Regions from separate parts of the Claveliimonas bilis genome, predicted to be linked through region 1. Evidence: a T-box and tRNA genes for the amino acid it is inferred to sense, from the RefSeq annotation. Region 1 holds a T-box; the other holds one or more tRNA genes.

What was found. The T-box of region 1 lies ahead of proS (proline--tRNA ligase). A T-box ahead of a tRNA ligase gene usually reads a tRNA of that ligase, here a tRNA-Pro.
Region 2: it has a tRNA-Pro gene. The T-box ahead of proS (proline--tRNA ligase) is inferred to sense a tRNA for this amino acid. The anticodon was not compared.

Annotation. Positions count from the first base shown of each region.
Region 1 covers NZ_AP027742.1:3,099,198-3,111,300, reverse strand. The annotation lists gene R2J37_RS15095 (DnaD domain protein) at 1-1,028, opposite strand, end outside; gene murC (UDP-N-acetylmuramate--L-alanine ligase) at 1,161-2,537, opposite strand; gene R2J37_RS15085 (glucose-1-phosphate adenylyltransferase) at 2,755-4,029, shown strand; gene glgD (glucose-1-phosphate adenylyltransferase subunit GlgD) at 4,026-5,144, shown strand; gene spoVG (septation regulator SpoVG) at 5,190-5,477, shown strand; gene R2J37_RS15070 (RluA family pseudouridine synthase) at 5,582-6,364, opposite strand; T-box leader at 6,561-6,773, shown strand; gene proS (proline--tRNA ligase) at 6,918-8,360, shown strand; gene R2J37_RS15060 (CCA tRNA nucleotidyltransferase) at 8,473-9,810, shown strand; gene R2J37_RS15055 (CotS family spore coat protein) at 9,901-10,890, shown strand; gene R2J37_RS15050 (phospho-sugar mutase) at 10,998-12,103, shown strand, end outside.
Region 2 covers NZ_AP027742.1:2,616,955-2,629,057, reverse strand. The annotation lists gene R2J37_RS12695 (DUF6465 family protein) at 1-57, opposite strand, end outside; tRNA gene R2J37_RS12690 (tRNA-Ala) at 92-164, opposite strand; gene R2J37_RS12685 (MATE family efflux transporter) at 260-1,624, opposite strand; gene R2J37_RS12680 (MerR family DNA-binding transcriptional regulator) at 1,692-2,585, shown strand; gene R2J37_RS12675 (TMEM164 family acyltransferase) at 2,539-3,180, opposite strand; gene R2J37_RS12670 (DMT family transporter) at 3,340-4,248, shown strand; gene R2J37_RS12665 (CarD family transcriptional regulator) at 4,457-4,969, shown strand; gene dtd (D-aminoacyl-tRNA deacylase) at 5,047-5,493, shown strand; gene dapB (4-hydroxy-tetrahydrodipicolinate reductase) at 5,575-6,372, opposite strand; tRNA gene R2J37_RS12650 (tRNA-Pro) at 6,534-6,608, shown strand; gene R2J37_RS12645 (alcohol dehydrogenase) at 6,755-7,795, shown strand; gene R2J37_RS12640 (PhoH family protein) at 8,095-9,468, shown strand; gene R2J37_RS12635 (HD domain-containing protein) at 9,500-10,162, shown strand; gene R2J37_RS12630 (MurR/RpiR family transcriptional regulator) at 10,180-11,082, shown strand; gene R2J37_RS12625 (ABC transporter ATP-binding protein) at 11,570-12,103, shown strand, end outside.

The DNA of each region.
Region 1 (12,103 bases):
AGCTTTCGTGTGAGATCATCCATATCCTCATATACCCGGCCCTCGAAATTGTTGAATTTATTCCGGGATATATTGGGGGATTCGGAAGCTGTCCGCCGCCTGTCAGAGCCCTTTTCCTTGTGATATGCAAGATCCAGCGCTTCAATATCTTTTCGGTTTTTCACACCATTTTCATACCAGCTTTTCAAGATCGATTCTGTGTAGTCGAAACTGGGCTGATGAATGCTGGACATTGTGCGGCTGCATGCCTCAAGGATCAGCTCCAGGGACAGACCGTAATCATTTTCCCAGCGGCGTATGTATGCGCTTTCGGAAGCGGCGGGTGCCCGTCCCGCAATACCGAAAGCTTTCAGTACGGCATAACCGCTTTTGCTGCAGGAAACTACACTGCGCTTGGCATCTTCTACGGTCTTTATTTTCCGGTCAGACCAGGACAGAGCCACTTTCTGAATATAGTGGATGCTCTTATGTCCGTTTTCCACGCAGTATTCAATGAGATATTCAATGAGGTCCGTGGACATGCCGAGATTGTCATAAAAATAAGTGATCGTCTTCATATCTGTGGCGGAAAGTGTTTTTCCAAGATACTGCTCCGCGACAAAAAGAAGCTCCTTTAACTCCTTTCGGTTGCGGAACTGAGTGATATTGTTATCTGACAGAGCGCCGGAATCCTCGCCGCCTGTGCCGGGAACAGAATCCGCCTGCGGTTCAGAGGAAACGGCCGTACCCTTGTCCGAAGAGTGATCTTTGGATCCGGGACCGCCGTTGGTGTCGAGAATGTCGAAATCCAAAATTCCCTGTTTTTTCCAGTATTTCAGAGCGCGGATCACATCTTTTTCTGTATCGTCCAGGATGTCGGCTATGCCGGAAACAGTCAGCGGTGTCTTGGCATCATTCAAAAGCCGGAGCAGAAGGAGATAAACTTTTACATACTCCCCGTTGGCTTCCGGCATATATTGGTCGATAAATTCATGATCCAGCAGGATCGCATTATCCTGCCCGCATCTTTTCAGCTTTATTTGTTTCATCATATTCCCCACTTTTACTATAACAAAAATACTAGACTCATTATAGCATTCAGTGGACAGGCAAAAAAGAAATTTTTCCGTCAAAAATCAGCTTTTTTGTGGATAAAATCCTGTGGAAAATGTGGATAACTGTTATTTTAAAAGCGCTTCTCCAATGTTTACAACGTTTCCGGCGCCCATAGTTATCAACACATCTCCTTTTTGACAATGTGTTTTTAAGAAATCTTCGATTGCCTCAAAAGACGGAAGATAATATGCATCGCATCCCTTTTTCTTCAGTTCTTCGGCAAGCAGCTGGGAGGATACCCCCAGGGTATCTGTTTCCCGTGCGGCATAAATGTCGGCAAGGACAACATGGTCGGTGTGGGATAATGCCTCCACAAACTCCGGGAAGAGTGCTTTTGTGCGGGTGTAGGTATGAGGCTGGAATACGCACCAGATCTCCCGGTGGGGATAAACATCGGCAGCCTTTAAAGTAGCTTGGATCTCCGTCGGGTGATGGGCGTAGTCATCGATGACAGTTACCCCGTTCCAGTCGCCCTTATGTTCAAACCGCCGGTCTGTTCCGGTAAAAGACTGAAGACCGCTGCAGACGTCATCTCTTGAAATATCCAGAAGATCAGCCACAGCGATGACAGAAAGGGCGTTGCAGATGTTGTGGTCGCCTTTGACAGACAGCTCCACCCGTCCGGTGTCTTTTCCGTGGGAAATGACATGGAAAGCAGCGTTTCCTGTCTCATCGTGGGAAATCTGATCCGCATAATAGTCCGCGGAAGAATCCAGGCCGAAAGTAACTACCCGGCAGGAAAGCCCGTCAGTGATCTCTTCCAGATGCTCGATTTCCTTATTGATGATGAGCGTACCGTCCGCAGGAAGAAGCTGGGCAAAACGGCGGAAAGAATGGCGGATATCGTCAAGATCTTTGAAGAAATCCAGGTGATCCGCGTCAATATTGAGAATGACAGCGATCTTTGGGAAAAAATGAAGAAAGCTGTTGGTGTACTCGCAGGCCTCTGTCACAAAAAGCTCAGAGCTGCCTACCCGGATGTTTCCTCCGATCGCTTTTAAAATGCCGCCCACTGAAATGGTAGGATCCTTTTTTGCGGCAAGGAGAATGTGAGAAAGCATGGAAGTTGTGGTAGTTTTTCCGTGAGTTCCTGAAATGGCCACAGGTACATCATAATTTTTCATCAATTGTCCCAGCAGTTCGGCGCGGCTGAGCATGGGGATACCCTGGCGGCGTGCCTCGGCAAATTCTTCATTATCCTCATGTATGGCAGCAGTATACACTGCCAGATCTATCCCTTCTATAATATTGGAAGCCTTCTGGCCGTAAAAGATGCGGGCGCCCAGTTTTTCCAGATGTTCTGTTAAAGCGGACTCCTTAGTGTCAGATCCGGAGATAACAAACCCCTCTTTCAGAAGGATCTCGGCAAGGCCGCTCATGCTGATGCCGCCGATTCCGATAAAGTGAATATGGATCGGTTGATTGAAATTAATGTTATACATAATGTGATATCTCTCCTTAAGTGATTAAAAACTGTCATATTTTTGAACTCTTATTTATATTATTATAAACAGAGATGTACGAAAAGCCAAGGAACAATTTTTGTGATATATTAATAAAAAAAGTCGCGAAAAGCCATTTTTTTTGTAAAATATGTTCACTTAAATACGGAAGTATGGTATAATAATTTACACTATATTACTGAGAAGGGGTGATGGCATGATTAAAAAAGAAATGATAGCAATGTTGCTGGCGGGGGGACAAGGCAGCAGACTGGGAGTCCTTACAGCAAAAGTAGCAAAGCCGGCTGTTGCGTTTGGGGGAAAATACAGAATAATAGACTTTCCGCTCAGTAACTGCATTAATTCTGGAATTGATACAGTGGGAGTGCTGACGCAGTATCAGCCTTTAAGGCTTAATACACATATAGGGATTGGTATTCCGTGGGATCTGGACCGCAATATTGGAGGGGTGTCCATCCTGCCGCCATACGAGAAAAGCGCAAACAGCGAATGGTACACGGGAACAGCCAATGCAATTTACCAGAATATGGATTATATGGAAACCTACAATCCGGATTATGTCCTGATCTTGTCGGGAGACCATATTTACAAGATGGACTATGAGGTGATGCTGGATTACCATAAAGAAAATCATGCAGATGTTACCATAGCAGCTATGCCGGTTCCGATGGAAGAAGCAAGCCGCTTTGGAATTGTTGTAGCCGATGGGGACGGAAGGATTACAGAATTTCAGGAAAAGCCTCCGGAACCGAAAAGCAATCTTGCATCTATGGGAATTTATATTTTCAGCTGGCCTATCCTGAAAAAGGCGCTGATGGAATTGAGGGATGTGCCGGGATGCGATTTTGGAAAACATATCATCCCTTACTGCCATGAAAATGGACAACGCCTGTTTGCATATGAATATAACGGATATTGGAAAGATGTAGGAACATTGGGATCTTACTGGGAAGCCAATATGGAACTGATCGATATTATTCCTGAATTTAATTTATATGAAGAATTTTGGAAGATTTATACAAACAGCGACATTATTCCACCACAGTATATTTCAGAGCGTGCGATCATTGATCGGAGCATTATCGGGGATGGCGCGGAAATCTATGGAGAAGTTCACAACTGTGTGATCGGATCCGGTGTCACTATCGGAGAGGGAAGCGTTGTGCGGGATTCCATTATCATGAAAGATGTGAAGATAGATTCCGGATGTATTATCGATAAAGCGATCATAGCAGAAGGCGTTCATATTAACGATAATGTAACTCTGGGAACAGGAGCGGATACGCCGAATCTTCTGAAACCCAATATCTATTCCTTCGGGCTTGTGACGATAGGGGAAAATTCTGTCATACCGGCAGGAGTGCAGATCGGGAAAAACACAGCGATCAGCGGAGTGACTGTAAAAGAGGATTACCCGGGAGGCATGCTGGAGAGCGGAGAGACATTGATAAAGGCGGGTGAGAGAATATGAGAGCAGTAGGAATTATTTTAGCAGGCGGAAACAGCAATAAGATGAGGGAATTGACGAACAAACGGGCTGTGGCGGCAATGCCTATTGCAGGCAGCTACCGGGCGATTGATTTTGCCCTGAGTAATATGTCCAACTCTCATATCCAGAAAGTAGCGGTGCTGACACAGTACAATGCACGCTCTTTGAATGAACATTTAAATTCCTCCAAATGGTGGGATTTTGGAAGAAAGCAGGGGGGACTTTATGTATTTACCCCGACGATCACAGCGGATAACGGATACTGGTACAGAGGAACGGCAGATGCCATTTATCAGAATCTGGACTTTTTAAGGAAATGTCATGAACCTTATGTGATCATTACATCCGGGGACGCTGTATATAAAATGGATTACAACAAGGTGCTGGAGTATCATATCGCCAAGAAGGCAGATATTACTATCGTATGCAGGGATCTGGCGCCGGGAGAAGATGCGACACGCTTTGGAACTCTGAAAATGGACGAGACTATGCGCATTGAAGAGTTCGAAGAAAAACCAATGATGGCGGCTTATAATACGATTTCCACAGGAATTTATATCATCAGAAGACATCAGCTGATCGATCTGATTGAACACTGTGCGGAAGAGGAAAGACACGATTTTGTAACTGATATTTTGATCAGATATAAAAATCTGAAAAAAATATACGGTTATAAAATAAAAGACTACTGGAGCAACATAGCTACAGTGGATGCGTATTACAAAACAAACATGGATTTTCTGAAGCCGGGAGTAAGAGATTATTTCTTTAAACAGTATCCGGGGATCTATTCCAAGGTGAGCGACCTGCCGCCGGCGAAATATAATCCGGGTGCAGTGGTAAAGAACAGTCTTGTGGCCAGCGGTTCCATTATCAACGGAACAGTAGAAAATTCCGTATTGTTTAAAAAGACCTTTGTGGGAAACAACTGTGTCATTAAAAATTCCATTATTTTAAATGACGTATATCTCGGTGACAATACATACATTGAAAACTGTATTGTAGAAAGCCGTGATACCATCAGGGCCAATACGCGTCATGTGGGAGAAAATGGTGTGAAGATCGTAGTCGAAAAAAATGAGAGGTATGCACTGTAAGAAAAAGCCAAAGTGCATTGACTGACAAGAAAGGGGCTAGAGGAAATGCAGATCACAGATGTACGTGTGCGCAAAGTTGCGAAGGAAGGAAAACTGAAAGCGGTAGTGTCAATTACGATGGATGAGGAATTTGTCGTGCATGACATTAAAGTAATCGAAGGAGAAAAAGGGCTTTTTATAGCTATGCCAAGTAAAAAAGCGTTGGACGGCGAATACCGGGATATTGCACATCCGATCAATTCAGCTACAAGAGAGCGGATTCAGAATATTATTCTTGAAAGGTATGAAGAAGCGCTGAATGAAGAGGCAGCTGGGGAGCCTGAAATGGTGTAGTATCATAAAAAAGATAAAACGATAAAAAGTAAAGTATAAAATACCGGTATGGATCCGTGTGGTGATCTCATACCGGTTTGTATTTTGCCCCTTGTACACCGACGCTATATTTGTCTTGCGCCTACATCTTCTGTCAGGTGAAAAGACATAGGAGCGCCGGAGAGGGGATGGAAAAATTCCAGGTGAAAGGCGCAAAGCTGCAGGATCGCATCCGTTTCCCTGGAGGGAGGGGCAGCTTTGGAGGAGAGGGAATGATACTTTGTATCACCGGCGATGGGACAGCCCATGGAGGCAAGCTGCACCCGTATCTGATGATGACGGCCGGTGTCAAGGTGGATTTCCAGCTCTGCCTGATCAGAAGAAGGGTTTTTAAAAAAGCATTCCTCCTTTACAGAATGTCCGCTGTTGTCTCCTGGAATAGGAGACGCGCCGACAGCAACGGTATAATATTCCAGACGGGCGTATTTGGCGCCGGGGGAGTCAGGGCTGCAGATCCTTGAGGTGTTGGTCCGTCCGTCTTTTACCAGGTAGTCCTCAAGGACTCCCTGATTTTTGGCAGGGATCCCGTCAGTGAGAGCGCGGTAATATTTTCGGAACTGCTTCTTTTGCAGCTGGAGATTCAGGGCTCTTGCAGACTGTGGTGTTTTTGAGAAAACAAGTATTCCGGAAACAGGCTGGTCCAGTCGGTGGATAACGGCCAGATAAGGCTCTCTGGTCTGGGAATAATTTTTATTTTTGGGGGAACAATGTTGATAAATGTATGTTTTCAGAATACTTTCCATATCGCGGGCGCCGATATTCCTGCTTTGGGTTGCTATGCCGTGAGGTTTGGCGCAGACGATGAGGGAAGGATCTTCATATAGAATATTTAGTGAACTTTGACTCATTGGGGTTCTCCTTTATAAAAAGAATGTACAGTTTTTTATTATTTAATCACAGAAAATAAAGAAGTGTCAATGAGCCGAAGAAATCGGAGCGATTCAAAAGTCGGGTCTTGACAAAAAGAGAGGGATTCGATAAAATTATCGTTAACTGAATGGTTAAAAACAAAATATCTGCCGGCAATGATAGTTGCAGAAGGCAGAATTGGCTGTGAAGAGGAATAGTAATCATATGAATGGATCAAAAGAGAGGGGATTCACCGGCTGAAAGATTCCTGTTTCCTAGTATGATGAACCTACCTTGGAGCCTCTGTATGAAAATACAGCGTGACATCAGCGTTAAGGATGATATGAGAGAACTGCAGAAGGGCTGCAGTTAATTAGGGTGGTACCGCCGAGCTTTTCGGTCCCTTTTTCAGGGAAATGAAAAGCCCGGCGCTTTTTTCTTTTCCCGATATGACAATGGCAGTCGTCCGGTCATATATCCGAATAACTGCCGGCAGTATGGGGCAAGGGTCCCGTAAAAAGAAAAAGAGAAAAAGAAAAGGAGAAAAAAATCATGGCTCAGGAAAAGAAACTTGTAAAGAACATTACATCACGTGATGAAAATTTCGCACAGTGGTACACAGACGTTGTGCGTGAAGCAGAACTTTGTGATTATTCCAGCGTAAAAGGCTGCCTGAACTATCTGCCGAACGGATATGCTATCTGGGAGCTGATCCAGGCGGACCTTGACAGACGGTTTAAAGAAACAGGAGTAGAAAATGTATCCCTGCCTCTTCTGATTCCGGAAAGTCTGCTGGAAAAGGAAGCAGACCATATTGAAGGTTTTGCACCGGAAGTAGCATGGGTTACCCACGGCGGTATGGAAAGACTGCAGGAAAGGATGTGCATCCGTCCGACATCTGAGACATTATTCTGTGATCTGTGGGCGAAAACAGTAAAATCCTATCGAGATCTGCCGAAGGTATGGAACCAGTGGAATTCCGTCATGCGCTGGGAAAAGACTACAAGACCGTTCCTGCGTTCCAGAGAATTTTTGTGGCAGGAAGGGCATACGATCCATGCGACCTATGAGGAAGCAGAAGCCCGTACTATTCAGATGTTCCATGTCTATGAGGACTGCTACAGAGAAACACTGGCAATTCCTTTTGTGTCAGGAAGAAAAGCAGAGCATGAAAAATTTGCAGGAGCACAGGATACCTATACAATTGAAGCACTGATGCATGACGGGAAGGCGCTTCAGTCTGCAACAAGCCATTTCTTCGGAAGCGGATTCCCGGATGCTTTCGGAATTAAATATGTAGATAAGAACAATCAGCTTCAGAGTGTATATGAGACTTCCTGGGGATGGTCCACAAGAAGTATCGGAGCGATCATCATGGTTCACGGTGATGACAGCGGACTCGTACTTCCGCCTCACGTTGCGCCTGTAGAATGCCGTATTATTCCGATCGCACAGCATAAAGAAGGCGTGCTTGACAGAGCGCATGCACTTCTTGACGAGCTGAAGAAAGCCGGATACAGAGTGAAGATCGATGATTCCGACAAGAGTCCGGGATGGAAATTCTCCGAACAGGAAATGCTTGGTATTCCGACCCGTATTGAAATCGGACCAAAAGACATTGAGAAGAATCAGGTTGTTGTCGTACGCCGTGATACACGTGAAAAGATTGTCGTATCCCTGGATGAGATTGCAGTAAAACTTCGTGATATTCTGGAGACGATCCAGCAGGATATGTACAACAGAGCAGAAGAATTTTTGAACAATCACATTGACACCGCTGTTACAATGGATGAAATGGTTGAGAAATTTAAGGCAAACCGTGGATTTGTAAAGGCATGCTGGTGCGGGGATCCGGAATGTGAAGGTGAAGTAAAATATGCAACAGGAGGAGCTGCAACGAGGTGTTTGATCGAGGATGAGGAAATGATCTCAGACAAATGTATCTGGTGCGGTAAACCTGCAAAGCATATGGCATACTGGGGAAAATCTTATTAATATTCAGAAGGGACGGGAGTTTAAAGTACCCCGTCCTTTCTCTTGCAGAAATCTTTCTTCCTATGCTATATTTTACAATGACTAAGAGCGAAAGGGGATAGGAACAATGAATATCCATATCGAAATGCCGGAAGATGTGAAGGATATCATATGCACGCTGCAGAAAAACGGATATGAAGCCTATGCTGTAGGCGGCTGTGTGCGCGATTCTATACTGGGAAGAATGCCGGAAGATTGGGATATTACGACTTCCGCTATGCCGGAGGAGACAAAGGCCCTGTTTGCGCGGACTTTTGATACTGGGATTGAGCACGGTACTGTCACAGTCCTGAAAGGGAGGACGGGCTATGAGGTTACAACATACCGAGTGGACGGGGAATATGAGGACAGCCGTCATCCCAGGGAAGTTACGTTTACCCGGAGCTTAAAAGAAGATTTGAAGCGAAGAGATTTTACTATCAATGCCATGGCCTATAATGATGAGGAAGGCCTGGTGGATATATTCGGCGGCCTGAAGGATCTGGAAGGGAAAGTGATCCGCTGCGTAGGAAATGCAAGAGAGCGTTTTTCAGAAGATGCCCTGCGTATTTTAAGAGGCGTCCGCTTTGCGGCGCAGTTAGAGTTCGATCTGGAAGAAGAGACGAGGGAAGGGATGAGAGAACTGGCCGGAACGCTGGCAAATATCAGTGCGGAGCGCATACAGACAGAGCTGGTGAAAATACTGGTTTCCGACCGGCCGGATCTTCTGCGTGAAGCATGGCGGCTTGGAATTACAAAAGTCTTTCTGCCGGAATTTGACCTGCTTATGGAGACAGAGCAGGAGACGCCCCATCATATGTACAGTGTAGGGGAACATACCCTTCATGCGCTGCAAAACATACGGCCTGACAAAGTCCTTCGCTTGACCATGTTTTTCCATGATATGGGGAAACCGGCCCTGAAGACTGTGGATGAAGACGGAGTTGCTCATTTTAAAAGACATGCGGTCAAAAGTGAGGAAATTACCAGGACAGTCATGCGCCGCCTGAAATTTGATAATGATACCCTTAGAAAGACGGCAAAGCTGGTCTGCTACCATGACCTGAGAATGCCGGCGACCCCGGCAAATGTGCGGCGGGCTATGAACCGGATAGGAAAAGAGCTGTTTCCCCTTTATCTGGAAGTACGGCGGGCAGATGTTTTGGCCCAGAGCGAATATCTAAGAAGAGAGAAACTGGACGATATCAGTAAGGTGGAAGCGATTTATAAAGAAATCTTATCACTGAACCAGTGTACTTCCGTGAAGGAGCTGGCAGTCAATGGAAGGGACCTGATAACAGAGGGGATCCGTCCGGGACGGGAAATGGGGGAGATTCTTGACAAACTTCTGGAAGAGGTATTGGAAATGCCTGAAAGGAACACAAAAGAGATGCTTCTGAAAAGGGCGAAAGAGATTTACAGTCAGTCATGACTTTGCGATTCACAGGATTCTGTCATATTACCTTAACTGGCATCATACATTAAACAGAACATGATAATGTAGAGTGCAGGGGAAGGTAATATGCAGGATTACGAATTAAGTATATTGGAACAATATCCAATCATAGTAAAGAGCACCCGCAAAACAAGGGGTGCATTTTTTTGCGATACGGATCAGGGCTTCCTGCTGCTTAGGGAAGCCGGGATGTCAAAGCGGCGTATCCTGGCAGTGCAGAAGCTGTGCAGCCATCTGGAAGAGGAAGGATATGCACGGACAGACCAGCTGATACCCAACCAGACGGGAGAATATGTCAGCACCTCGGAAGAGGGCAGAAATTATATACTGAAGCGCTGGTTCCGGGGACGGGAATGTGATATCCGAAAAGGGAAAGAACTTTTGGAGGGTACAGCCAACCTTGCGCATCTGCATCGTTTTATGACGGAAATACCTGAAGGGGAGAATGCGGCAAAATGCAGCATCCGGGATGAGTATGCCCGGCACAATCAACAGCTGAAAAAAATACGGAAATTTATGAGAAATCAATCACCTCTGGGAGAGTTTGAGATGGAGTTTCTCAAATGTTTTGACAGAATCTTTCAGTGGGCGGAAGCGGCTTTTGAAGAAGCACAGGATATGCCCTGTGACAGACTCTTTCAGGAATGCCGGGAAAAGGGAATGATGATCCATGGGGATTATAATTACCATAATATTTTGATGACAGACGATGGAATTGCGACGACCAATTTTGACAGATCCGGCTATCACATTCAGGCAGAGGATGTCTATTATTTCCTCAGAAAAGCAATGGAAAAACAGGGGTGGAACATCAGGGCAGGCGGCCATATGCTGGATGCCTATGATGCGATCCGGCCTTTGACAAGGGAGGAAGAAGGCTATCTGAAACTCAGGCTCATCTATCCTGAGAAATTCTGGAAGCTGGCAGACTCATACTACCGGTCGAATAAAGCGTGGATCTCTGTGAAAAATGTGGAAAAACTAAAAACAGCCATTCGGCAGATTGAGGAGAAACGGCAGTTTCTGGAGACGGTTTTCGCCTTTCGCCTAAGCTAGGATGAACAAGCGCCTTCTTGTGCCCTGACAACAGCATTTCTCTTGTAAAGAGAGGAAGACCTGTTGTATAATAAGTACCATAGAAAACCACCAGGAGGTATTATATTATGGAATACAGGGAAAAGTACGAAGAATGGCTCTCCAATCCTTATTTCGATGCGGATACCAAAGCGGAGCTCAAAGGGATTGAAAACGATGAGAACGAGATAAAAGAACGTTTTTATAAGGATCTTGAGTTTGGTACGGCAGGACTTAGAGGGATCATCGGAGCAGGAACAAATCGGCTGAATATTTATACTGTTCGCAAAGCCACACAAGGACTTGCGAATTACATCCTGAAAAAAGGAATGGAAGGAAAAGGAGTGGCGATCGCTTACGATTCCCGGAATATGTCTCCGGAATTTGCAGATGAGGCGGCGCTGTGCCTGGCGGCAAACAAAATCAAGGCATACGTCTTTGAATCTCTTCGGCCAACACCGGAATTGTCCTATGCAGTACGCCATCTGGGATGTGCAGCAGGAATCAATATAACAGCAAGCCATAATCCTCCGGAATATAACGGATATAAAGTGTACTGGGAGGACGGCGCCCAGATCACACCTCCTCATGACAAAGGGATCATGGATGAGGTAAAGGCGGTTACGGATTACAATAACGTAAAGACCATGAGTCTTGATGATGCAAAAGAGGCAGGGCTGTACGAGACGATCGGGGCTGCCATTGACGACAGTTATATTGCAGAGCTGAAAAAGCAGGTGATCCATCAGGATGCGATTGATGCGGTAGGTAAGGACCTGAAGATCGTATACAGCCCGCTGCACGGAACCGGAAACATTCCGGCAAGGCGTGTGCTGAAAGAGCTTGGATTTGAAAATGTTTATGTTGTAAAAGAGCAGGAGCTGCCGGACGGAAACTTCCCGACAGTATCTTATCCGAACCCGGAGGCGGAAGAGGCTTTTGAACTGGGACTGAAGCTGGCAAAAGAGGTGGATGCAGATCTTGTTCTTGCGACAGACCCGGATGCAGACCGGCTCGGCGTTTATGTAAAAGATACAAAATCCGGAGAGTATAAAGTTCTTACAGGAAATATGTCAGGATGCCTGCTGGCGGATTATGAGATCGGACAGCGGCAGGCTGCATGGGGAAGTCTGCCGGACGACGGATATCTGATCAAAACGATTGTTACATCAAATCTGGCGGATGCTATCGCAAA
Region 2 (12,103 bases), 480 kb from region 1:
TGTTGTTGCAAGTGATTTGGGTGCCTGGGATGCGCCCGGCATATTCTTTTTTTCCATCGCCGATACCTCCTTAACTGATGAAAAATGGAAATGGAGTATACGGGATTCGAACCCGTGGCCTCAACAATGCGAATGTTGCGCGCTCCCAACTGCGCTAATACCCCATACAGAAAGTATAACACTCCGGGAGGGAAAATCAAGACTTTGGCAGATAAAAATGCCGGACGCAGTCAATGCTTGTTATGATATGCCGGGGATGTCAGGATGATCTGACATTCAGCCGGTCATAAGTATTTTTAAGGAAGATCAGTGCAAGAAGAAAAGCTGTGGCAGAAGCGGCAGGTGAAGAGAGCCATATGCCGTCCAGTTCCAGCAATCCGGATAAAAGCAGCAGGAATACAACCGGGAAGATAAAAGTATTGCAGGAAGCGGTGATAAGGGAAAATACCGGACGGTTCAGAGCAGTAAAAAAGGAGCCGGACAGGATGGAACACCAGCTGAATAAATAGGAAAAAGCAAAAATCCGCATTCCGTGGATGCTCATAGCCATCAGGTCTGCATTTTCACTGCTGAACAGAGAAATAAGCGTTTCGCCTAAAGTCTGCATCAGAAGAAATACAGCTAAGGATAAAAGGAAAGCGGCAGCTTGCCCAATTCTCTCGATCGCTCGTACGCGGGAAGGATTTCCGGCGCCGAAATTGTAGCTGATAGCCGGCTGCAGGGAATCAGCCATGCCAAACATCAGGGCTTTCACCACACTGTCTACATACATGATAATACTGAAAGCGGCAACAGCCAGATAGCCTCCAAAAGATAAAAGCGCTGCATTGAAGATCATCATACAGACTGAGCCGGAAATGTTGTTGAAAAATTCGGAACTTCCATTCGCAATGATATTGCCGGTCATTTTCAGGGGAATCAACTTTTTAGTAAAACGTAAAAGCAATTTTCCCCGGAAGAACGGATAAAAACAGATCAGATTTCCAGCCATCAGGCTCAGGCAGGAAGCCAGGGCAGCAGCTTCAATCCCCCATCCCATAATGCCGATAAAAATCCAGTCCAAAAAGATATTAGCCAAGGACATACCAACGTTCATTGCCATACTGTAGTGGACTTTGCCGCATATGCGAAGATAGTTATCTACAGCAAAAAAGTGCATGATGAATATGGAAAATGCTGCATAGACCCGCATATACCGGACAGCCAGGACAGCTACCTCGCCGGATGCCCCCAGAAAGCGGACAAGAGGCCAGGCGAAGGCGTATGCAGCAGCGCCCATTACAACAGCAGAAAGCAAAATTAAAAGACAGGAAGAAGAGAAGATGCTTCCTGCCATTTTTTCATCTCCTTTTCCAAGCCATATGGCGATTTGAACGGAAGAGCCGACAGCAACCATATCTGACAGAGCAAAGCTCATCATGATCAAAGGCATGACAAGATTGATAGCAGCCAGGGCTTCGGCTCCGATATAATGCCCGACAAAGACACCGTCAGCGATGGTATAAAGTGAAACAACTGCCATGCTGATCATATTAGGAAGGGCACAGCGCAGAAAAAGTTTTAAGGGAGCCATTTCCTGAAAGATCCGGTTTTGTTCTTTATATAAAGTTGTTGTATTGCTCATATGGATATTGTCCTCCTTCGCAGGACATAGTAAACTATAGGGTAAGACTATAGTCAAGGAGAAGAGTATGAAAAAAGAGTATTTTCTCACAAGCGGAGAGTTTGCGGAATTGTGCGGAACGACGAAAGAGACACTATTCCACTATGATGAGATAGGAATTTTAAAACCGGCATGGCTCGGAGAAAATCGATACAGATATTATACACCGGCACAGTTTTTTGATTATGATCTGATCCGAATGATGAAATATACCGGCAGCAGTTTAAATGATATCAAATGGTATTTCAGCCACTATGATACGGCGCATTTTCTGGAGATCTTCCGGAAAAAGCAGGAGGAGATAGAAAGAAAAAAAGAGGAATTGGAAGAGATCAGCCGCTTTCTTTCTGATACAATAAAAATGACGGAAAATGCGCTGGATGATGTCTATGATCAGCCGGAACTGAAATATGAGGAAGAGGAATTGCTTTTGGTTACTTCGATCATCCCGCCGGAAGGGGAATATATACACAGTGTAGCCAGGAGAATGGGAGAGCACATGAAAAAATGCGAGCGGTATGGTCTGAAAAACAGGGCGGTTTTTGGATCGATTATCTCAAGATCCAATCTTCTGGCCGGCTGTGAGGAGGAAAACGGATATTTCAGTAAAATCTCAGAAGGTACGAAATGGAGAGGAACAGATGAGAGAAGAAAAGAAAGTAATCCGGGCTCATGCGAAGAAGATATTCGAATGAAACCGGCAGGCTATTATGCCCAGGTCAATCATAAAGGAGATTACTCCACTTTTGGGAAGGGGCTGAAATGCCTGATAGATTTTATCAAAAAAGAAAATCTGGAAATCTGCGGAGATGGGTATGTCTATGATATGATCAGTTATCTTGCAGGAGGCGAGGGTGACACCTACGTTGTCAAAATTATGATTCCGGTCCGATCAGACGGGATGCAGCCTGCCGCCATATGATATGAAAGAGGGCAGCGCCAGAGATAATACTTCCAATATAGACTAAAATACCCGGGGTATTTCCAATTGCGAGGGCAATGGAAGAAAATACTTTCTGTGCCATAGGATAGTCCGGATTGATATAAAACATATTGATGGTGCCGTAGGAATCCAGGGTAAGATCCAGTATAAGCGCAATAAGGCAGCAGACGAGAAACAAAGCGGTGCTTCCCAGAAAACAGGACCATTTGGATGAAGAAGGAAAAATGCAGGCGGCAGTCAGGCCGATAAAAATCAGGACAATATGCCACAGATAGGAATGCACAGTCAAAGGAGCGTATCCGTAGTGCATTCCACTTGTGTCAAAGAAGGCAAAAATACCTCCCAGAAGGCCATAGTCTGTCAGGAAAGCTGCCAGGATCCCCAAAAGGCGGGGATTTTTTACCCATGGTATAAGGAGACAGACATACATCGGAATACTGCATAGCTGGAAGGGAAGATACCAGAGATTATAGTGTCCCTGTCCAAGCACAAAAGTAAGTGTATATTGCTTCCAGATTTCCGATACCAGCATAATTATGCCCCATAGAAAGAAAAAAGAGTGATATTTTTTCATGATTGCCTCCGGCCATGTTTTATGAAGAGTGTAAAGCTTTTCCATTATTATACACCATTTGAAAAATTTCATGAATATGATATACTAATGTACTGCATCGTGTTCTTTTGGATAGATGTACAAGCGAGAAATAAGTCAAGAAAAAGGAATGATAAGAGAATGAGAAAGAAAAATGCATGTATGTTGTTTCTGACAGCCTTTATCTGGGGAACAGCTTTTGTAGCGCAGAGTGTAGGTATGGATTATCTGGGGCCCTTTGGATTTAACGGAATCCGATCATTCATCGGGGGGATTGCCCTTCTTCCTTGCATTTATCTTTTAGGAAAATTAAATAAAGGAGAAAAGGGGAATGTGGAAAACAGCGGCAAGAGAAAGGATCTGATCGCCGGGGGATTAAGCTGCGGCGTGATCTTGTTTGCGGCAAGCAGCATGCAGCAGCTTGGACTTCAGTATACGACAGCCGGAAAGGCCGGATTTATCACTGCTTTCTATATTGTATTGGTTCCGGTACTTGGAATTTTTCTGAAACAGAAAACCGGATGGAAAGTATGGCTGGCAGTGGCTATCGCTCTGGCGGGGCTGTATTTTCTGTGCATTACAGAGTCCTTTTCTATAGGAAAAGGCGATATATACGTGTTCATTGGAGCACTTCTATTTTCTCTGCATATTCTGGTGATCGATCATTTTGCGCCGAAGACAGATGGGGTGAAGATGTCCTGTATTCAGTTTTTTGTGGCAGGTGCTCTCTCTCTGATACCAATGATGTTTTGGGAGACAACTACGGCAGATGGAATTGTAAAAAGCTGGATCCCGCTTTTGTATGCAGGAGTTCTCTCCAGCGGAGTCGCCTATACACTTCAGATCATAGGACAGAAAAATATGAATCCGACCATTGCGTCTTTGATCTTAAGTCTGGAATCCTGTATCTCAGTACTGGCAGGATGGGTAATCCTTGGAGAACAGTTATCTGTCAGAGAAAGTATGGGATGCGTCTTAATGTTTGTGGCAATCATTTTGGCGCAGATTCCCGGACCGAGTAGTGAAATTGCACAAAAGGAAGCCTGCTGATTTATAGGCAAAAGTGATGAAAAACAACTTTTTTCTGGAAAAATATTACAAAAAGTTAATTTGTCTGATAAAATAAAAAGAGACAGATAGAAGAATCCGTCTAATCCAGTTCCTGGATAGGCGGATTTTTGTATAAGGCGAGAGATTATTTTGAGCAGGGAGATTTTTGGGAATAATGGTATTATATTGAAAAGAAAGGAGAATCGGAATGTTTGAAACGGGAGCCTACATTATATGTGGGCAGCATGGCGTATGCAGAGTGGAGAGCATAGGTCCCATCCGGCTTTCAGAGGCATCGGCAGGCAAGGATTACTATACACTTGCACCGCTGTACTCAAAAGGCGGTGTTATCTATGTCCCTGCTGACAGTGAAAAGATTATTATGCGGTATGTGCTCTCAAAAGAGGAAGCTAAGAAATTGATCGGTGAGATAAAAGATATAGACATGCTTGGCATCACCAATGAGCGTCAGCGAGAAGAGATCATGAAAAAGGCACTGCGTACCTGCGATGTAAGGCAGTGGGTCCGGGTAATCAAAACGGTTTATGAAAGGAAGCAGAAACGCCAGGCACAGGGAAAGAAAGTGACGGCAGGCGACGAGAGATGTCTCCATGCGGCGCGGGAAAATCTGTACGGAGAGCTGGCGGTATCTCTGGGAATTGAAAAAAATGATGTGGAGCGCTATATTATGGAAAAGATGGAAGACAAAATTACAGGATAAATATTGACAAGTTCTTCCGATTCGTGGATGATAGAAAATACGAGAATTTATGACATGCGAAAAGGAGGAAATGCAAAATGAGATTCGTGATACAGCGCGTTACAAATGCAAATGTCAAGGTGGACGGGCAGACGCTTGGAGAAATTGGGAAAGGATTTATGGTTCTGATCGGAGTTTCTGACACTGACACAAAAGAGATTGCAGATAAAATGATAAAGAAAATGATCGGCCTTCGCATCTTTGAAGATGAAAACGGAAAAACAAACCTGTCTCTGGAGACAGTAGGAGGAAGCCTGCTTTTGATCTCACAGTTTACTCTGTATGCAAACTGTAAAAAAGGAAACCGTCCAAGCTTTATTGAGGCAGGAGAGCCGAAGATGGCAGAAGAAATGTACGAATATATTATCGAAAAATGCAGGGAAAGTGTTCCGGTAGTGGAAAGAGGACAGTTTGGAGCAGATATGAAAGTCAGCCTCACAAACGATGGTCCGTTTACGATTATTTTGGATTCAGAGAAACTGTAGAGTTTTTTGTTGACAGAAAGAAAAAACCGGAAGAAGAACAGCAAAGAAGTTCTTCTTCCGGTTTTTTTTTGAAGGAGTATCCTAAAGATTCAGGACATCTTTGATAGTATAAAATCCCGGCTCCTTACCTGCCAGATAAGCAGCGCAGTCGCAGGCGCCCCTTGCAAAACATTCCCAGTTGTAGGAATGGTGGGTGATTTCCAAGCGCTCACCCATGAAGCCGAAATAGACGGTGTGGCTGCTGGGGATATTACCGGCCCGCAGCGAGTGATAGCCAATGGTGCCTTTTTCCCTTGGCGAAGAGCCGTGGCGTCCGTATACGGCAATGTCGTCCAGTTTTTTTCCCATAGCCTGCGCCATAATTTCCCCCATTTCTTTTGAAGTGCCGCTGGGAGCGTCTTTTTTCCATTGATCATGCATTTCCAGAATTTCAATATCTGCTTCATCTCCTACAGAAGAGGTGACGATTTCCAAAAGCTTATTCATGATGTTGACAAGTTTGGAAGTGTTGGCGGCATAGAGCATGGGAATATGGGCAGCAGCATCCTGGAATTTCTTCTTTTCTTCTTCCGAGAATCCGGTGGTACCGCATACCAGTGCTTTCTTATGCCGAACAGCGCAATCTACCACTTCCATTGCCATTTCTTTTGTAGAAAAATCAATGATGACGTCACAGGAATCGATTACAGATTCCAGATCATCAACAACTGGGACATTTAAGTTTCGTCCTACCATAGCGACCTGCCCCAGGTCTGTTCCGATATAGTCCCTTCCCCTTGGGGCTACGCCGGCAACCAATTCCATATCCTCGCGCTCTGCAGCGACCTGAGTGATCAGCTTTCCCATTTTCCCGCGGGGACCTATTACGATAAGTTTCATATGAGCGACTCCTTTCGCATGTAATTTTATAATTATTTTAGCATATATTATAAAAAAGAGGCAAAAATCTATATGAAATCTAAAGTGCAGAAAAGAATACAGAAATTGTAAAAAAAGGCTTGCATTATCCGACATAATTCGAGTATAATAAGATTTGTTGACGGGGTATGGCTCAGTTTGGTTAGAGCGCGCGGCTGGGGGCCGCGAGGTCGCAGGTTCGAATCCTGTTACCCCGATTTTTGTATTATTATAGGGAAAGTTTTGAATAAGACAGGCATCGCTGGAGAGCGATGGCTTTTTTTGTCTTACAGAAAACGTTGTGTGAAGTTTGTCAGACAAGCTTTTTGGATAAGTGCGCATTGGCGCGGAGGGGGAATACAGTATGAAAGCAGTAGTCTATCAGGAAAATGGAAAAATCGGTATGGAGGAGCGTCCGGTACCGAAGCTTCAGGAAGAAAGTGATGCACTTGTTAAAGTGACGCTGACAAGTATTTGCACCAGTGATCTTCACATTAGAAACGGAGCAGTCCCAAGAGCAGTGCCGGGAACCATACTGGGACATGAATTTATCGGGATTGTAGAAAAGACAGGCACAAAGGTAAAAAATGTCCGTGTGGGACAGAGGGTGGCTGTCAATGTGGAGACTTTCTGTGGAGAGTGTTTTTTCTGTAAAAGAGGTTCCGTGAACAACTGCCAGGATGAAAACGGAGGATGGGCTCTTGGCTGCAGGATCGACGGAGGACAGGCGGAATATGTGCGTATTCCTTTTGCCGATCAGGCGTTGACTCCTATCCCGGATGAAGTAACAGATGAGCAGGCTCTGTTTACAGGAGACCTTTTATCAACTGGTTATTGGGCGGCTAAGATCGGAGAAATTCAAAAGGGAGATACCGTGTTAGTGATCGGAGCCGGGCCGGCAGGGCTTTGTACCATGATGTGCGCAGCCCTCTATGAACCTGCAATCATCGCAGCGGCGGATATTGAAGGGGAAAGGCTGGATTTTGCTAAGAGGCAAAGGCTTGCCGGAAAATTTTATAATCCGAAAGAGGTATCTTTGGAAGAAGAGATGAAAAAGCTGACGGAAGGAAGAGGGGCGGATGTTGTCATTGAAGCAGCAGGAACCCCGGAAAGTTTCCAGGCGGCGTGGCAGGCGGCAAGGCCGGGAGGAATCGTGGTGATCGAAGCCATGTATGAGGAGGAGCAGATTCTTCCTCTTCCGGAAATGTATGGAAAAAATCTTACCTTTAAGACCGGAGGAGTGGATGCCTGCAATTGTGAAGAGATTTTGGAGCTGATAAGAAAAGGAAGATTAAAAGGAGAATGTCTGATCACTCATAGAGCCGGCCTTGAGGATGCCATGAGAATGTATCAGATATTTGAAAAGAAGGAAGATGGAGTAATGAAAGTGGCGTTAAAGCCGTAAAAGCTCCATAAAAGGGAGGATGCCGGGTGACTGTTTTACCAGTCCCCGGCATGTATTATGAAAAAGTTTATTCAAAAAGTATTTTACTACGTAACGTCTTGTTCTTCATTTGATGGTTTTAGTATACGGCATAGCTGTGAAGAAATAGTGTGCAAGAAATGAAGGTTTTTTGAAAGATAAATGAACAAATTATGAACGAAAAAAATTTACGTAGATTTTACCTGCGCTTCATTGGATAAAAAAGAAAGGACGGTATACTGGGGACAAACCAATAGAACCGGAAAGGAGCATTCTGTTATATGGTAAAAATTTACGTTCTTGATACGAATGTGCTGATTCAGGCGCCGCACGCGGTAGAATGTTTTGAAGACAATCAGGTTATACTTCCTATGGTAGTCCTGGAAGAGCTGGATCGATTGAAAAAGGCTGAAGGAGACAGGGGAAGCAACGCCAGACAGGCGGTTAGGATCTTGGAACAGTTCCGGCAAAAGGGAAACCTGCTTTCGGGTGTGGAAATGGAAGGCGGCGGAACTTTGCGTGTAGAAAAAAATTTTGTTGACGTGTCTCTTCCGGAGGATCTTGCAGCAGAGGTGCCGGATAATCGCATCCTGAAAGTATGTCTCGGACTTTCCAGGGATAGAAGCGAGCAGGTGATCCTTGTCACCAAAGATATCCTTCTTCGAATAAAAGCCCAGATCCTTGGAATCTGTGCGGAGGATTTCACTACAGAACAGGTTTTTGATCATGAAAAGCAGTATAAGGGGAGAACGGAAGTTTATGTTCCGGAGGAAATTTTTAAAGAATTTAAGAAAAAAGGGATCCCCTGCGAAGAAGTTTACCAGGTGGATGAGTCGGGAAAGAGAACAGAAGTGCAGCTTACGGAAAATCAGTTTGTGATCTTGAGAGCAGATCAGTCTTCCGGAAAGACCCATCTGGGACGTGTGGAAGGGGAACGCATACGAAAGCTGGAATATAAAAAGTCAGCCCCTTATGGGATACATCCAAGAAACGCCGGACAGTATTTTCTGCAGGAAGCTCTGATGCAGCCTGCCAAGAACGCCCCTCTTGTTATTGTCAAAGGAATGGCAGGAACAAGCAAAACATTCTATTCTCTTGCTGTGGGTCTGGAAAAGGTGCTGAACAATCCTACCGGCGAATACAGGAGGATACTGGTATGTCGGCCCAATGCACAGTTCGACTCGGATATCGGTTTTCTTCCCGGAGATGAACAGGAGAAGATCTCACCGCTTATGCGTCCTGTGATTGATAATCTGGAGCAGCTTATTGATTCCAGTGAGGAAGAAAGATACAGAGATGAAAAGGAATTGCAGGGGAAGATTGAGGAAATCTTTTCCCGGGGACTGATACAGACAGAAGCTCTGAATTATATCCGGGGAAGGTCTATTGTAAAAACCTATATGATCATTGATGAGGCTCAAAATATGACACCCGGACAGATAAAAGGGATCATTACCCGTGCAGGGAAGGATACAAAGATCATCCTGCTGGGCGATCCGGATCAGATAGACAGGCCGTTTCTTGACGAGAGGACAAATGGATTAAGTTATGCGTCGGAACATATGAAGGGAAGTCCTCTCTGCTGGCAGATCACCATGACGGCAGAGGAGTGCGAAAGGTCGGTTCTTGCCATGGACGCCGTGCGCCGTCTGTAAATCTACATTATATATAAAGGAGAAATATAATTTGGCAGTGAGTTATAAACAGATACGCAGTGATGAAGAAATTAATCTTCTGATCGAAAAAGGAAATAAAATTTTAAGTGAGCTGGGATATACGGAACATTCCAGAAAGCATGCAGCCAGAACAGCTGAAATGGCAGGAAAGATCCTGAAGGATTTAGGATGCGGAAAACATAAGATCGAGCTGGCTAAAATTGCCGGCTACATGCACGATATCGGGAACACGATCAACCGGCACGACCATCCCCACAGCGGGGCGGTTCTGGCTTATCAGATTTTAAAAGAACGGCAGATGCCCCTTAAAGATGTTCTTACAATAGCGTCAGCAATCGGTCATCATGACGAGGGGACAGGAGCAGCGGTAGACGAAGTGTCGGCGGCTCTTATTCTTGCGGATAAGACAGATGTGAGGAGAAACCGGGTGCAAAATTCTGTACCCTCCAATTTTGATACCCATGACAGGGTAAATTATGCGGCTCTGTCCTCCAAGGTAGAGATTGACAGAGAAAAGAGAATCATACGTATGGATCTGGAGTTGGACGATACCATCTGCACTGTAATGGATTACTTTGAAATTTTTCTGAAACGTATGATGATGTGTCAAAGAGCGGCGGAACATTTGGGATGCAAATTTAAGCTGGTTGCCAATGGAAGCAAGCTTTGTTAGGAAAGAGAGAACAAAAAATGGGAAATGAGATCAGGAGAAAAATACAAACAGCATATACCGCACTTCGCCCTTCGGAGAAAAAAGTGGCTGATTATCTCCTGGCTTATCGGGGAAGACCGGGAGACTTGCTGATGGAAGAACTCTCCAGGGATGCCAAGGTAAGCCAGCCTACGATTGTCCGTTTTGTAAAGGCTTTGGGATATAAGGGGTTTAAAGATTTTAAATATGCTATGATAGAAGAGGAGCTTTTAAGCGAACACCGGGAAGAGAATGGAAATATTGAACTTTACGGATTTAAGCTTACCAGCCAGGACAAATTGGAGGAAATTCCGGGTAAGATTATTACCACTTCCATACAGATGCTGGAGGAAACGTTAAAGAGCATACAGACCAGAGAATATAAGAGGGCCGTAGAAGCAATATTGAAGGCGGAGAACATTGTGATCTACAGTGTGGAAAATTCAGTATGCACTGCCAATGACCTCCTGACGAAGCTGACTTATCTGGGACTGAACTGCAGGCAGTACAGTGACTATTATCTGCAGCATGTCAGTGCAGTGAATATGACACCAAAGGATCTTGCCATAGGCATTTCCTATTCCGGATATTCCAAGAATACAGTAGAAATGATGCGCCTGGCAAAAAAGGCAGGTGCAAAGACGCTTGTCCTTACAAATTTTGAAAATGCACTGATCGCTGAATATGCAGATATCCTTTTATGTGCAAGCCATCGGCAGTTCCTGTACGGCGATACCATTTTTTCCAGAATTTCTCAGCTTGCTCTGGTAGATATGATCTATGCAGGTGTACTGAACAGAGATTATGCTCACCTTTCCGGAAAGCTTAGAAAGACAAGCGATATCGTCATGGAAAGGGCCTATACCAGTAAAGAGGAAATGGAAGCTTTTACGAAGATTTAACAAAAGAGAACTTTGCCGGCAAGAGAACAGACAGGAAAGAGCAAAACAAAGAAGAGAAGCAAGAAAAAGCAAGGAAAATTGTAGAAAAAATACATATTTATTTTTGGTAGAAATACAGTATAAAGTGGAAAGGCAGAACATCTCACGCAAAAATAAACAGGCGGGAGAGGTTCTGTTTTTTTATTTAATAGAAAATTTTTCCTACTAAATAAAACGCTCCGCGGGATGTGCGCTCGCGCTTTTAAGGGTTAGAAGTACTTCGCAGGATATGCGCTGATCTGCATGTCTGTACCCGTAGAATTTCTACAAAGTAAATAAAGTAAAAACTATGTAAAGTTTACATTTCCTTTACATGAGTTTAAAAGAAATTTGATAGCTGGATCCGGGTGCCATTGCTATAATTTGCCATGGCTGGAGCGGTAAAGACCAATCTGCCAAAGGAGAAAAAGTTTATTGTTTGGGAAAAAAGAAAAAAGGAGTTGTATTTATGCTTGAACTTAAGAATGTGAAAAAAAGCTATGATGGCGTACCGGTTTTAGAAGATATCAGCATTAATATTGAAGATGGTGAGATCGTTTCCATACTGGGACCTTCCGGATGCGGAAAGACAACGCTTTTAAATCTGATTCTTGGAATTGTAGATTCAGACGGCGGAAAAATTATTTACAACGATGAAGATCTGACAAATGTTCCAATGGAAAAAAGAGGATTTAATATTGTTTTTCAGGACTATGCTCTTTTTCCAAATTTGAATGTATATCAGAACATTACATACGGCCTTCGCAATAACCCTTCTATTTCTACAGAAGAGGAAGTACAGGATCTGATCAAACTTCTCGGACTGGAAGAACATCTGAATAAGAGGATCGGGCAGTTGTCCGGCGGACAGAAGCAGAGAGTTGCTCTTGCCAGGACAATGGTAATGAAACCGAAGATCCTTTTGCTGGATGAGCCTTTAAGCGCTCTTGACGGAGTGATCAAGGAGTCTATTAAGGATAGGATCAAGGCTATTGCGAAAGAA